One region of the Kitasatospora cineracea genome, then DNA from elsewhere that is predicted to be linked to it. Evidence: riboswitches for the same ligand, from Rfam matches in the RefSeq annotation. Region 1 holds a riboswitch; each other region holds the start of a gene.
The links. A riboswitch is a leader RNA that binds a small molecule or an ion and turns the genes downstream of it on or off. The one in region 1 is predicted to bind cyclic di-AMP.
Positions count from the first base shown of each region.

Region 2: it holds a riboswitch for cyclic di-AMP, as region 1 does, so the genes downstream of both, EDD39_RS15080 (C40 family peptidase) here and EDD39_RS28620 (glycoside hydrolase family 16 protein) in region 1, are expected to answer to the same signal.
Region 3: it holds a riboswitch for cyclic di-AMP, as region 1 does, so the genes downstream of both, EDD39_RS12705 (M23 family metallopeptidase) here and EDD39_RS28620 (glycoside hydrolase family 16 protein) in region 1, are expected to answer to the same signal.

Region 1 covers NZ_RJVJ01000002.1:472,086-476,508, forward strand. Annotated here, with positions in the region: gene EDD39_RS28615 (hypothetical protein) at 42-491, shown strand; gene EDD39_RS28620 (glycoside hydrolase family 16 protein) at 499-1,677, opposite strand; cyclic di-AMP (ydaO/yuaA leader) riboswitch at 1,691-1,819, opposite strand; gene EDD39_RS28625 (esterase/lipase family protein) at 2,205-3,458, opposite strand; gene EDD39_RS28630 (guanyl-specific ribonuclease) at 3,661-4,056, shown strand; gene EDD39_RS28635 (MoaF-related domain-containing protein) at 4,148-4,423, shown strand, end outside.
Region 2 covers NZ_RJVJ01000001.1:3,305,999-3,310,421, reverse strand. Annotated here, with positions in the region: gene EDD39_RS15085 (C40 family peptidase) at 84-1,130, opposite strand; gene EDD39_RS15080 (C40 family peptidase) at 1,339-2,418, opposite strand; cyclic di-AMP (ydaO/yuaA leader) riboswitch at 2,429-2,585, opposite strand; gene EDD39_RS15075 (C40 family peptidase) at 2,963-4,000, opposite strand; gene EDD39_RS15070 (NYN domain-containing protein) at 4,185-4,423, opposite strand, start outside.
Region 3 covers NZ_RJVJ01000001.1:2,771,741-2,776,163, reverse strand. Annotated here, with positions in the region: gene tig (trigger factor) at 1-1,190, opposite strand, end outside; tRNA gene EDD39_RS12715 (tRNA-Pro) at 1,394-1,467, opposite strand; tRNA gene EDD39_RS12710 (tRNA-Gly) at 1,617-1,690, shown strand; gene EDD39_RS12705 (M23 family metallopeptidase) at 1,835-2,854, opposite strand; cyclic di-AMP (ydaO/yuaA leader) riboswitch at 2,860-2,979, opposite strand; gene EDD39_RS12700 (hypothetical protein) at 3,385-3,579, opposite strand; gene EDD39_RS12695 (PP2C family protein-serine/threonine phosphatase) at 4,037-4,423, opposite strand, start outside.

The DNA.
Region 1 (4,423 bases):
CGCTGGGTGCACGACTGACCGCGCTCCGCCGGAGGCCCCCCGTGCACCGTCTCCCCGCCCTGCTGGCCGCGCCCCTGCTCGCCCTGGGGGCGCTGGGCGCGGCCGCCGCCCCCTCGGACTCGGACCTGCGGGTGGTGCGGCTGGATCCGGACCCGGTGGCGCCGGGCGGGGTGACGACGGTGCACGCCTTCGTCGCCAACGGCGGTCCGCAGACGACGGGTTCGCCGTTCACGGTGGTGGTGGAGCTGCCGCCGGGCTTCGCCCCGGAGGGGCCGTACTTCCCGTCCTCGTGCACGGCCGCCGGGCGGACCGTCAGCTGCGTGTTCCCGGCGGGCCTGCCGCCGCTGCGGTCGGCGACGGCGCTGGTGCCGGTGCGGGCGGACGCGCAGCTGCCCCACGGCCTGCGGACCGTGGGGCAGCTGCGGGTGGTGAGCGCGGACGACCGCGTCCCGGCGAACGACCGGACGGCGTTCGCGCTCACCGTCTCGTGAGGGACCGTCAGCGGTAGACCCGCAGGTAGTCGGCGCTGAACGAGACCGGCGCGCTGCCGCTCGCCGCCGGGTGGTACTGGCCGGCGCTGAGCGACAGGTTGAGGATCGGGTAGGCCGACCAGTTCGCGCCGACGCCGGTGCCGTCGGAGAACACCTTCGCCCCGTTGACGTACCAGTCGACCGAGTCGGCGCCGTAGTAGGTGCCGACGGTGACCCAGCGGTCGGGGGCGATCGCGTTGGCGTCGGTGTGGTACTTCAGGCCGGAGCGGATCCGGTTGGAGAGTTCGAGCAGGTTCGGGTTGTCCGGGTGGTACTCGAAGCTGTCGATCTCGTTGTTGCCGTCCTTCCAGGTCCACAGCGCGGGCCAGGCGCCGGTGCCGGCGGGCAGCTTCACCCGGGCCTCGATGTAGTCGCCGGTGCGGACCTGGAAGCCGTCCTTGCTGTACTCGGTGGTGAGCAGGCCGGTGTCCCAGGCCTGCTTGCCGTTCTCCAGGGTGTGCGCGGAGGGGGTGGCGGTGAAGGTGGCGACGCCGCCGGAGACGGTGACGGCGGACGGGGCCAGCCAGTCCAGCTTGTTGTCGTCGGGGTTGTGGCTGCCGTAGCGGTAGGCGCTGCTGCGGTCGCCGGTCCACTTGCTGCCCCAGGCGATCGGCCCGGAGAACTCCTCCGACCAGGTCAGCGACTTGCCGGGGACGGGCGCCTGGCCCGGGGCCGGGTCCGGCGCCGTCGGCGTGGTGGGCGTGGTCGGGGCCGTCGGCGCGGTCGGCGCGGTGGTGGCGCCGGCGACGGTGAGGGTGCGCGAGGGCAGGTTGTGCCAGCCGCCCGCGGTGTCCTGCCAGAACCCGAACTGGGTGTAGGTGCCGGCCGGCAGGGTGCGCGCGCCGGTGGTGACGGTGACGCCGCCGGAGCAGATCCGGACGTTGCTCGCGCTGCCGGGGAAGTCGAGGTTGGCGCCGGCCGCGTCGCGGATGCCGACGCCGACGGTCTTCGCGGTGAAGCAGCGGTTCGCGTGCAGGGTCAGCGAGGCGGTGCTCGCGCTGCCGGCGGTCATCCCGGCCGGGGCGAGCCGGTCCTGGACGACGGTGGTGGCGGTGGCGGCGCCGGCGGGTCCGGCGGCCAGCGGCACGCCGACCAGCGCGGCGGCGCCGGCCAGCACGCCGAGGCGGGCGGGGGTGGCAAGGGGCATGGGTCGCATGGGACGGGTTCCTCCGCGACGCCTGCGAGGTGAGCTGTCGGGTTCGGGCGCCGAGGCCGCCCGGCCGCGCGCAGGCGCGGCTTCACCCCGAGGCCCTGTCCGGTCGATCTTGTCGGATCGGCGCGCGACGTCGGGCGCCCGGCTGGGAGTGCCGGCCCGACGCCCTCGTACTGGATGTACTCGGGTGTTGGGCCGGTGCTTCCAGCCGAAGGGGGCACCTCCCAGCCCCCCTTGGGGCTGGGGGAGATCCGGCGTCGCGCGCCCGGCAAGATCGGCCGGACAGGGCCGAACCGCACCCGGGCCCGCCGGGCAGGGGCGGGGGAAGGCGCGGCGTACTGCCGTGGGTCCCCCGCTCCCGCCCGTGGTCTGTTGCTGTGGGACGACGCCGTCGGTCGGGCGGGATTCGGCGTCCCGTCGGCGGGTGCGTCCGGTCCTGGACGCACCCGCAGGCTAGGCAGATTGTCGCTTTGTCTCCAAGGGTCCGGGGCCCGCTGAGAGCACTCTCACATCGCGGTCCGTCATCCCAGCCAGGCGCTGACCTGGGCGGTCGCGGCGGGGGCCCAGGCGAGTTCCAGGTGGTTGAGGCCGCCGAGCAGCGCGGTGCCGCCGACCGTCGGGACGCCGGTGGTGTCCAGCGCGCTGGCGGTGAGCACCAGGCCGTCGCTGGGGCCGCGGGTCTCGTTCAGGATGCCGGGGATGTCCGCCGAGCCGCCCGCCAGCAGGTAGCCGGGCACGGCGGCCGGCACGCCGGCCCGCTGGAGCGGTGCGATCAGCGAGCCGGCGTCGATGGCGGCCTGGATGCCCTGCCCGGAGGTGTAGTAGCCCTGGCCGCCGTAGTACGTGGTCCACCAGTCCTGCATGGCGGTGTCGAGGCCGTAGCGGCCGTCCCAGCGGGCGAGCAGTTGGCGCTGGCCGGGGAAGCAGTCGTAGCCGCCGGTGGGCAGGACGCCCAGGCAGGGCTGGGCGGTGTAGGTGCCGTAGCAGGTCATGTACAGGTGCGGGGAGGGCGCGTTGGCGGTGCCGCCGCAGGCGGGCCAGGTGGCGAGGGAGAACGCCCAGCCGTGGGCGTAGCTGTAGTCGAGGCCGCCGTTGGGGCCGCCGAGGGTGACCAGCCGGCGGACGTCGCCCGCGTAGGCCCGGCCCCAGGACGGCTTGACCGAGGAGACGTAGGCGCGGGCCGCGACCTCGCCCTTGCTCCAGGCGACCAGGTCGACCTGGGCGGCGCCGGTGCGGGCCCGGACCAGGGCGAGCGCGTCGCCGACCGCCTGAGCCTGCTGCAGGTTGTCGCCCTGCTTGTGCGCGAAGCCGATGGCGAACACCCGGTGCCCGGCGGCGGCGAGCGCCTGCGCCATGCCGGTGGCGGGGCAGTTCGGCGCGCCGCAGCCGCCGCTCTCGCCGGGGTTCGCCCAGGCCCGGTCGGCGTTGTCGTTGGCGCCGTGCACCAGCAGCACCGGCGTGCCGGGGGCGGTGTCCCAGCCCTGGGCGCTGTACAGCAGGAAGCGCCCGGAGTAGGGGCGGGCGGCGCCGAAGTAGGTGACCCGGGCGCCGTCCTGGTCGCCGCGCCCGTCGGCGGGGTACTGCTCCTGCCGGAAGCCGGTGGTGGTGTCGAGGTAGCGCTCGACCTGGGCCCAGCCGTTGCCGGGGGCGGGGAACGCGGCCTCCCGGGTCAGGTAGCCGGGCGCGGCGGTGGCGGCGTGCGCGGGTGCGGGGCCGAGCGCGAGCAGCGCCGCGGCCAGCAGTGCGGCGGACAGGGACCTGAGCGGGTGGCGCACCGGGCCTCCTCGGACGGGGGTGACGGGGGGTCAGGTCACGGTAGGGGCGGTGGCGTCCGGGCCCCATGTGTCAGGACCACACCCCGCGGACGCCGCTGGTGGCGGTCCGGCACGCGGCGGCGGGGTGGTGCGGCGGTGGCCCGGGGATGAAGTGTTCGCGCCAAGGGTTCCGCCGGACCCGACGGGGCGTCACACTGCTGGCATGCGAATGACTCTACGCGCGTTGAAGATCCGTGCCGTCTCGGTCGCCGCCCTCGGCCTGCTGACCCTCGCCCCGACCGCCGTGGCCGCCGGCCAGGCGCACGCCGCCGTCAGCGGGAACATCTGCTACACGGCGCTGCCCAGCCAGGGCCGCGACACCATCCGCCTGATCGACGCGGGCGGGCCGTTCCCGTACTCGCAGGACGGCGTGGTGTTCCAGAACCGCGAGGGCGTCCTGCCCGCGCAGTCCACCGGCTACTACCACGAGTACACCGTGATCACCCCGGGCAGCCCGACCCGCGGCACCCGGCGGATCATCACCGGCAAGCTCCACCACGAGGACTACTACACGGCCGACCACTACGTGTCGTTCCGCCGCGTCGACTTCGGCTGCTGACCGGAGCCCCGGTCCGATAGGTTGGGCGGGTGCGGCCGGCCCGGTCGCGCCCGCCCGCCGATCCGACCCGCCCGAAGGACCGAGGACCTCCATGAACGCCCCCCTGCCGGGCTTCGCCGGCCGCACCTACCTCTTCGAGGTCGACAACGGCGCCTCCTTCCGCAACTCCTACTCCGCGGACGGCACCCGGCTGCGCTGGGAGGGCCTCGGCGAGTCGGCCGGCCAGTACGAGGACGTCCCGCTGCACGTCGCGGCCGTCGCCCCCGGCGTCTGGTTCGTCTCCTGGACGGAGCGCAGCGGCATCACCGTCAGCCACGTCATGGACCTCACCGCCCTGACCGTGAAGGTCTTCTGGACCTGGGAGGGC
Region 2 (4,423 bases), on a different contig from region 1:
GGCCCGCCGGGACAGCGGAGCACCGGCCCGCGGCGGCCCGCCGGCCGTCGTCAGGTCGGTGACCAGGGGTTCGTCGACGAGGCTCAGATCCGTACCACCGAGCTGACCGGCATCGCGCTGACGCTCTCGTAGCGGACCCGGGCGCCGGGGTGGGGCGCGTGCACGACGACGCCCCCACCGGCGTACATGCCGACGTGGTGCCTGTCGTTGAAGAAGATCACCAGGTCTCCGGGCCGGGCTTCGGCGAGGCTCACCCGCCGGCCGGCCGAGGCCTGTTCCTGCGAGGTCCGCGGCAGGGTCACTCCGGCCTGCCGCCATGACCAGTACATCAGACCGGAGCAGTCGAAGGTGCCGGGGCCGGTCGATCCGTAGACGTACGGGGAGCCGATCTTCGAGATGGCGGCGGCCAGCGCGGCGGCGGCCCGGTCGGAGGAGGGCGGCTGGTCGCCGAGGTCGATCCGGTCGGTGCCGCGGGTGGCGCGCCGCCGGGCGGCCCGGGCGTCGTCGGCCGCGATCCCGGCCCGGTCGGCGGGGGCGAGGCCGTTCAGCAGCCGCTGGGCCCTGGCCAGCCGTTCGCGGACGTCGTCCTTGGCGGCGGCCAGCCGCTGCCGGGCCTGCTCCAGCTCGGTGAGCTTGGCGCCGGCCTCGTGCCGCCGCTCGTCGAGCCGGCGCGCCCGCTCGGCCACGTCGCGCAGCCGGTCGCCCTGCCGGGCGGTGGCCTGTTCGAGCGAGCGGGCGCCGGTGAGGTAGCCGGCCGGGTCCTGGTCCAGCATCAGCCGGACCGCGGGGTCGATGCCCTGGGCCCGGTACTGGGCGGCGGCGACGGCGCCCAGGTCGCCGCGCAGCCGGTTCAGCTCGTCCTGCCCGGCGGCGACCTGGTCCTGCAGGGTGCCGGCCTCGGCCTGCAGCCGGCGCTGCTGCTCCAGCGCGGCGTTGTACTGCTCGGAGGCCCGCTCGGCCTCCTCGTAGAGCTGGTCGACCTGCGCCTTGACCTGGTCCTTGGTCGGCGCGGGCTCGGCGTGCGCACCGCCGACGGTCAGGCCGAGCGCGCTGGTGGCGGCGGCGGTGAGCGCCAGGGCCCGGGCGAGGCGCTGGACGCCGGGCAGTGGGGTGCGGCGGGGCACGGACACGCGCGACGGCTCCGTTCTGCGACCGGCCTCCGCCGCCGTCCGCGGTCGGACGGCCGTCCTCGCGGGGGCCCGGGGGCAGAGGTTAGCGAGTCGGATCGATCCAGTCCAAACCCTGACAGCACCGAATATTTGACCATGAATCGGACACCCGAACGGAAACGGCCCGGCACCCCGTGCGGGGTACCGGGCCGACGGCTCCGACGGAGCGTCAGATCCGGACGATCCGGTTGATCGGCATGACCGTCGCCGACTCGTAGCGGACCTGCGCGCCGGTGTGCGGGGCGTGGATGATCTGCCCGTTGCCGACGTACATCCCGACGTGGTGCTGGTCGCCGTAGTAGATGATCAGGTCGCCCGGGCGGGCCTTGGAGATGTCGGTGCCCAGGCTGGTACCGGCCCCGGCCTGCGCCTGCGAGGTCCGCGGGATCGACACGCCGGCCTGCTTGTAGGCCCACTGCATCAGCCCGGAGCAGTCGAAGGTGCTCGGGCCGGCCGCGCCGTACGAGTACCAGCTGCCGAGCTTGGAGACGGCCGCGCCGACCGCGTTGCCCGAGAAGCTGGAGGACGCCGGGGCGTTCAGCTCGACCCGGGCGGTGTCGCGGGAGGCCCGCTGCGACTGCTGGGCGGCGTCGGCCTTCGCCCGGGCGTCGTCGGCGGCCTTGGCCTCGGCGGCGGCGAGCTGCTCGCGCTCCTGCTGGGTCAGCGTGTTGAGCAGGTCCTGGGCCTTGGCCAGCTTCGCCTGGACGTCCTCCTTGTCGGCCTTGAGGGCCTTGGTGGTGGTGTCCAGTTCGGCGAGCTTGGACTCGGCCTCCTTGCGCTGCGCGTCGAGCTGCGCCTGCTCGTCCTTGAAGGTCTTCAGCAGGTCGGCCTGGGTGGAGCCGACCGCGTTCAGCGCGCCGGCCTGGCCGAGGAAGGTGTCCGGGCTGCTGGAGAGCATCAGCTGCATGGTCTGCGGCATGCTGCCGGTGCGGTACTGCTCGGCGGCGATGCCGGCCAGCGCCTCGCGGGCGGTGGTGACGTGCTCCTGCTGGCAGGCGAGCTGGTCCTGGAGCTGGCCGACCTGCTGCTGCAGCGCCTGCTGCTTCTCGACCGAGGCGTTCAGCGCCTCGGTCTTGACCTCGGCCTGCTCGTTGAGCTCGTCGACCTGGGCCTTGACCTGGTCCTTGGTCGGCGCGGGGTCGGCGTGCGCACCGCTCTGGGCGGACAGCGCCACGGCAGCGGCGGCGGTGGCAGTGAGAATCGAGACCCGGGCACGGCCGACGGGCTTGGGACGGCGATGGGACGCCACGAAGGCGGACTCCTTCTTCCTCACACCGCCTACCGGGTGAGCTGACGGGTTCGGGCCGGAAGAGATGCCCTACGGCGCTTCACCGACCGCGCGCGGCGGTCGACCGGGCGCCGATTCACCCCGGGGGAACGTGGTTCCCCGGCTCCGTTCGACAGCACCCCCACAGGGGTATCCCCGTCGGCAGACCCGGTGTTGACGGTCTGCCCGCTGCGTCACGGACTCGGCGGCGACCTCCGCCGCCGCCCCCCTTGGGCGATCGACACTGCGGTGGTCGAGGCACGACCCTAGTAACCGATCCGTGATCCGTTCAAATCCTTGTCGGAAAAAAATCTGATTCTGAATCAAACACCCCGGTAAATCTGACCGAACGTGATCGATTCCTTACCCCGAGCACAGCGTTTCCCGCCATTCACCCGGGAAACACCACACCCGGGCGTGTCTCGAATCACAGGGTGATTGCGAGCCGCCCGGGCGTGTCACGACGCGTCAATTGTTGCCCGGTGGGGCGTTTGTCCGATTCGTTGGGCCGTCAGGCCCGCCCCGCTCAGACCCGGCGGATGGTGGAGATCGGCAGGGTGTCGACCTTCATCGTCTTCACCACGTCACCGGTGCGCGGCGCGTGCACCACCAGGCCGTTGCCGATGTACATGCCGACGTGGTGCCGGTCGCCGTAGTAGACGACCAGGTCGCCGGGCTGCGCGTTGTGCCAGTCGGTGCCCACGCTGGTGCCGTAGCTGCCCTGCGACTGCGAGGTGCGCGGCAGCGAGACGCCGGCCTGCTTGTACGCCCACACCATCAGGCCGGAGCAGTCGAAGGTGCTGGAGCCGGTGGCGCCCCACACGTACGCCGAACCCTGCTTGCTGAGCGCGGCCGCCACCGCGGTCGCGGCGTAGCCGCTGGCCGGCGGCAGGCTCTTCGGGTCGATCCGGTCCGCGCTGCGCGAGGCGGTGCCGCCGGAGCCCTGGAGGATCGCGGCGCGGTCCGCGGCGTTCAGCTTGGAGAGCAGCTTCTGCGCCTCGGCGAGCTTGCTCTGCACGTCGTTCTTGGCGTCGTTGAGCGCCTGGGTCTGGCTGTCCAGCTCGTGCAGGACCTGGGCGGCCTCCTGCTTCTGCTGGTCCAGGCGGCGCTGCTGGTCCTTGAGGGACTTGAGCGTCTCGGCCTGGGTGCTGGCCGCCTGCCCGAAGGAGGTGGCCTGGGTGAGGTAGTGGTCCGGGTCCGAGGAGAGCATCAGCTGCATCGACGGGTCGACGCCGCCCTGCCGGTACTGGTCGCCGGCCACCGCCGCCAGCCCGGAGGCCAGCTCGGTCAGCTGCTCCTGGCCGCGGGCCACCTGGTCCTGCAGGTCGTCGGCCTGCTTGCGCAGCTGGTCGGCCCGCTCCTTGGCGCCGTTGTACTTCTCGGCCGACTGCTCCTGCTCCTCGAGCAGCTTGTCGACCTGCGCCTTGACCTCGTCCTTGTTCGGCTGGGCCGGCGCGGCGTGCGCACTGGCCTGGGCCGTCAGGGCGACCGCGGTCGCGGCGGCGGCGGTGAACACGGAGATCCGCGCACGGCTCGGCTGCTTGGGACGGCGGTGGGAGGCCAAGGGTGAGCTCCTTCTTCCTGCTGGACTCACCCCGACGAGTGATGGTCCGGAATATAGGTTTGACGCCAGACCCTAGTGAAGTCCCAGCCCCCGCGTCCACTCCCGGGGGCTTCCGGTTCCACCTCCCCGCCCCCCTTCACCGGACCGTCACACCCCGGCCGCCCGCAGGCCCGCTGACCGCCCCTCAGCTGCGGGCCAGCCGGTTCAGCAGCAGCACCGAGGCCACCGGCCGCGCCCCCGCCTTGCGGACCCCGTCGGCCACCTCCTTGTCGGCGGAGACCACCACCACCGGACGGCCCTGCGGCTCGGCCCGCACCAGCCGCCGGATCAGCTCGTCCGCGGTCTCCCCGGTCCGGCTGAACCGCACCCGCACCCCGCGCGGCGGCGCCATGATCACCGGCACGTCCAGGTCCTGGCCGTCGA
Region 3 (4,423 bases), on a different contig from region 1:
GCGAACTGGTCCGGGGTCAGGCCGGAGCCGGCGGCGCGGCGGATGAGGTGCTCGGTGAGCTCCTCCTGGTTGACGCCCAGCTCCTCGTTCTTGACGATCTGGTCCAGCACGAACTGGGTCTTGATGCCCTTCTTCGCCTGCTCCTCGGTCTCCTTCTCGTAGTCCTCGCGGGACTTGTCCTGGGAGGCGAGGTAGGTGTCGAGGGTCAGGCCCATCGGCTCCAGCTGGTGGTGCTCCAGGTTGTGCTTGCGGGTGCCGATCTCGTCCGCGAGCAGCTTCTCCGGGTAGTCCATCTCGACCCGCGCGAGCAGCTCGTCGAGGACCTTCTCCTGGGCCTGGGTGGCCTGGTCGAACTCCTTCATGCGCTCGAGGCGCTTGACGGAGTCGGCGCGGAGCTCCTCGAGGGTGTCGAACTCGCTCGCCAGCTGCGCGAACTCGTCGTCCAGCTCGGGGAGTTCCTTCTCCTGGACGGTGGTCACGGTGACGGTGACCTCGGAGTCCTTGCCGACCTGGGTGCCGCCCTTGAGGGTGGTGGTGAAGGTCTTGGACTCGCCGGCGGACAGGCCGACCACGGCCTCGTCGATGCCGTCCAGCAGGCGGCCGGAGCCGATCTCGTAGCTCACGCCGGTGGCGGTGCCGTCCTCCGGCACCTCGCCGTCGACCTTGGCCTCCAGGTCGATCACCACGATGTCGTTCTCGCCCGCGGCGCGCTCGACGTCCTTGACGGAGGCGAAGCGCTCGCGCAGCTGCTCGAGGGACTTCTCGACGTCCTCGTCGCCGACCACGACCGGGTCGACCACGACCGCGATCTCGGCGAACTCGGGGAGGGTGACCTCGGGGCGCACGTCGACCTCGGCGGTGAACTTGAGGTCCCCGCCGTCGGCCAGGTTCTCGACACCCTCGATGTCGGTGATGTCGGGCTGGCCCAGCACGTCGATCTGGCCCTCGTCGACGGCCTGCGTGTAGAAGCGCGGAAGCGCGTCGTTGACGGCCTCCTCCAGCACCGCGCCACGACCGAAGCGCTGGTCGATCACCTTGTTCGGGATCTTGCCCTTGCGGAAGCCCGGAACGGTGACCTGCTGGTTGATCTTCTTGTACGCCGCGTCGAGGCTGGGCTTGAGCTCCTCGAAGGGCACCTCGACGGTGAGTCGAACCCGGGTCGGGTTCAGAGTCTCGACGGCGCTCTTCACGGTTGGGTCTCCTAGGGGGCTTGCGGTCAGGGCGATAGGCGGTTGGGGCTGCAATGCTGTCCGTACTACCGCCAGCGGTCCATCCTACCGGTACCACGAAAGCGACTGTGCCCGGCACCTGGGTGCGGACGGGAGCGGGGACGGCGGCGCCGGGCCGCAACGACAACAGGGCCCCGCCACCGACGAGACCCTGCCGCACACGGTCGGGGTGACCGGATTCGAACCGACGGCCTTCCGCTCCCAAAGCGGACGCGCTACCAAACTGCGCCACACCCCGTGGTGCCGAGCAGAAGAGTACACGTCGACCCGCCCCCGACCGGGGCGATATCGGCGAGCCGACAACGGGGAAGGAGTGTGCAATCCACCGACCCGACCAGGTACGCTGGGGCCGTCCTCACCACCGCTGCGGTGGCGGGGCGCTTTCCTGCGGGTGTAGCTCAATGGTAGAGCCCCAGTCTTCCAAACTGGTCACGCGAGTTCGATTCTCGTCACCCGCTCCACGACAGGGCCCCGACCGCGACGCGGTCGGGGCCCTCGCCGTTCCCCGCCCCGCGGGCGGCCTCTCCCCTCCGTCCCGGACCCGGGAACAGCCCGAAGGCCCCGCGCAGCGGAGCGCGGGGCCTTCGGGGGTGTGGTGCCGGGGGTCAGACGTTGACGCCGTGGGCGGCCAGGTAGGCGACCGGGTCGATGTCGGAGCCGTAGTCCGGGGTGGTGCGGATCTCGAAGTGCAGGTGCGGGCCGGTGACGTTGCCGGTGGCGCCGGACAGGCCGATCTGCTGCCCCGCCGTCACGGACTGGCCGGCCGAGACGGAGATCGAGGAGAGGTGCGCGTACTGGGCGTACTTGCCGTCGGCGAGCTTGATGACGACCTGGTTGCCGTAGGCGCCGCCGTTGCCGGCCGAGACCACGGTGCCGTTGGCGACGGCCTTGAGGCTGGTGCCGGTGGAGACCGGGAAGTCGATGCCGGTGTGGTAGCCGCTGGACCAGCTGGAGCCCGCCACCTTGTAACCGGTGGTGACGCTGCCCGGTGCGGGGGCGACGTAGCCGGAGGAGGAGCTCGCGGCGGAGCTGCCGGAGGTGGTGGCGGTCGACGACTTCGCGGCGGACGAGGAGGAGGACGAGGACGTCGACTTCTGGGTCGGAGCCGGGGCCTGGGTCTGGGTCTGGGTCTGCGCCTTGGCCTTCGCGGTGCCGGTGCTGCTCGACTTGGTCGAGGTCTTCGGGGCGGCGGCGGGGGCCGCGGCGTCCGAGGAGGCGGCCGGGGCGGACGAAGTCGCCGCGGCGGCCTGGCCGTTGACGGTCAGCTGCTGGCCCGGGTAGATCAGGTTCGGGTTGCCGCCGATGACCGAGCGGTTGTCCTGGTAGAGCTTCTCCCAGCCGCCGTCCACGTTCTTCGCGGCGGCGATCTTGGAGAGGGTGTCGCCGGAGGCGACCTTGTAGGTCTCGGCCGCGGCCTGCTGGGCGGCGGAGCCGGTGGTGTCGGCGACGGGGGTGGCGTCGACCGAGACGTTGGCCCACTGGCGGCCGCCGTCGTGCTGGTCGGCGGTGTGCGCGGAGGCGGCGGTGACCGGGAGGCCGACCGCGGCGCCGGCGACGCCGGCGGCGATGGCGATGCGGACGACGGTGGCCAGGCGCGGCTTGCGGTGCTTGCCCTGAGCGGACATGAAGCTGTTCCTCTCCGACGCCTGCGAGGTGAGCTGTCGGGTTCGGGCGAGAGTTGCCCGGCCGCGGTCTCCGCGGCTTCACCCCGAGCCGTCCCCGTGCGTTCCGGGTCCGGCGTACTACCTGTGGTTCCCCCGCTCCTGCCGTGGCGTGGTCTCTGGTCGGCACCGGGCGGCGGCAGGACTAGGCGTTCCGCTCGGCGGCCAGCCCGGCCGATGTCCGGGCTGCGGAGGAAGCAAAACCCACGGTTCGCGGAGCTGGCAAGCGCCGGTAGGCCCCGGTCCCGGGCTCGGGAGGGGGCTGACGGTCCGCCAGGTCACGCTCCGCCGACGGCGGGCTGCGGTGCGCGTACGGGATCATGACGATGCGCCCACGAACCACATACGGTGGGCGACTTCGGCCACCGTATGCGCCCGGGCGCTGACCTGGCGTGACGGAGCGGGTGACCCTGGTCACCCGCGGGCGGGACTTTGGTCCGGAACGGGGGTGCCCCCGCCCCTCGGAACGCGCTCCCCCCGGTGCCGGCGGGGTGTCAGCCCGCGATGCCGGCGATGGCCTTGGAGACCGAGTTGAGGAACTGCTGGATCGGACCGGCCATGGTCGACTGGCTGAGCATGAAGCCGAACAGCGCGGCGACGATGGCGTGCCCGCCCTTCATCTGCTTGTTGCGGATGAAGATGGCGACGATGACGCCGAACAGGACAAGGGCGGAGACGGAGAAGGCCACCGGGACTCACTTCCTCGATTCGTGGCGGGGATTCAGGTCGGAACCGCCGACGGCTCCAGGCGGAAACCGGCCCCTGCCCCCCGTGTCCCCACCACTCCATCCGGACTCAGTGTGGTCGCTCGTGCGGACTGCGTAAAGGACTTGCCCCGTCGCCGGGGGCTCCAACCCGGGTGGTGGGACTGATTTCCGCCGACCGTGACGATAGCGGACGGGTTCTGACGGAGCGTCGGCGGGAGGCGGTCCGCGGCGGCCCGGGCGGCAAACCGGCAGGCAGGCCGGTCGGCGGCCCACCGGCCGGGCCGGGCACCGGAATTGGCCGAAGATCAACGCCCGGGTTTGACACTCCGTGGGCACTCCGTGCACACCGCTCCCCCGCACCCGGCAGCGCTTCCGGGCCACCGCACCGCCGTCGCACCGCCACCGCCCCGACGCCGCTCGACCGCGGCCCCGGCGGGGCTCAGCGGCGCCAGACCAGCAGCACCGCCCGGTCGTCGTTGACGTGTTTGGCCACGCTGTCGATCAGCCGGACCGCGGCCCCGGGGCGGCCGGCCGCCGGGATGGTGGCGACCAGCCGGTCGGCCTCGCCCATCAGCCGGTCCATGCCCTCGCCCAGGTCCCGGCCGGGGACCTCCACCATGCCGTCGGTGCACAGCATCAGCACGTCGCCGGGTCCCAAAGTACCGCGCACGCCTTCGAACTTGGCGCCGTCGTAGACGCCGAGCAGCGGGCCCTCGGCCTCCTTGACCTCCCAGTGGCCCGCCCCGGCCAGGCGGTGCATGCCGGGCAGGTGGCCGGCCGAGAGGAGTTCGTACTCGCCGGTGTCCAGGTCGACCACCAGGTGGAC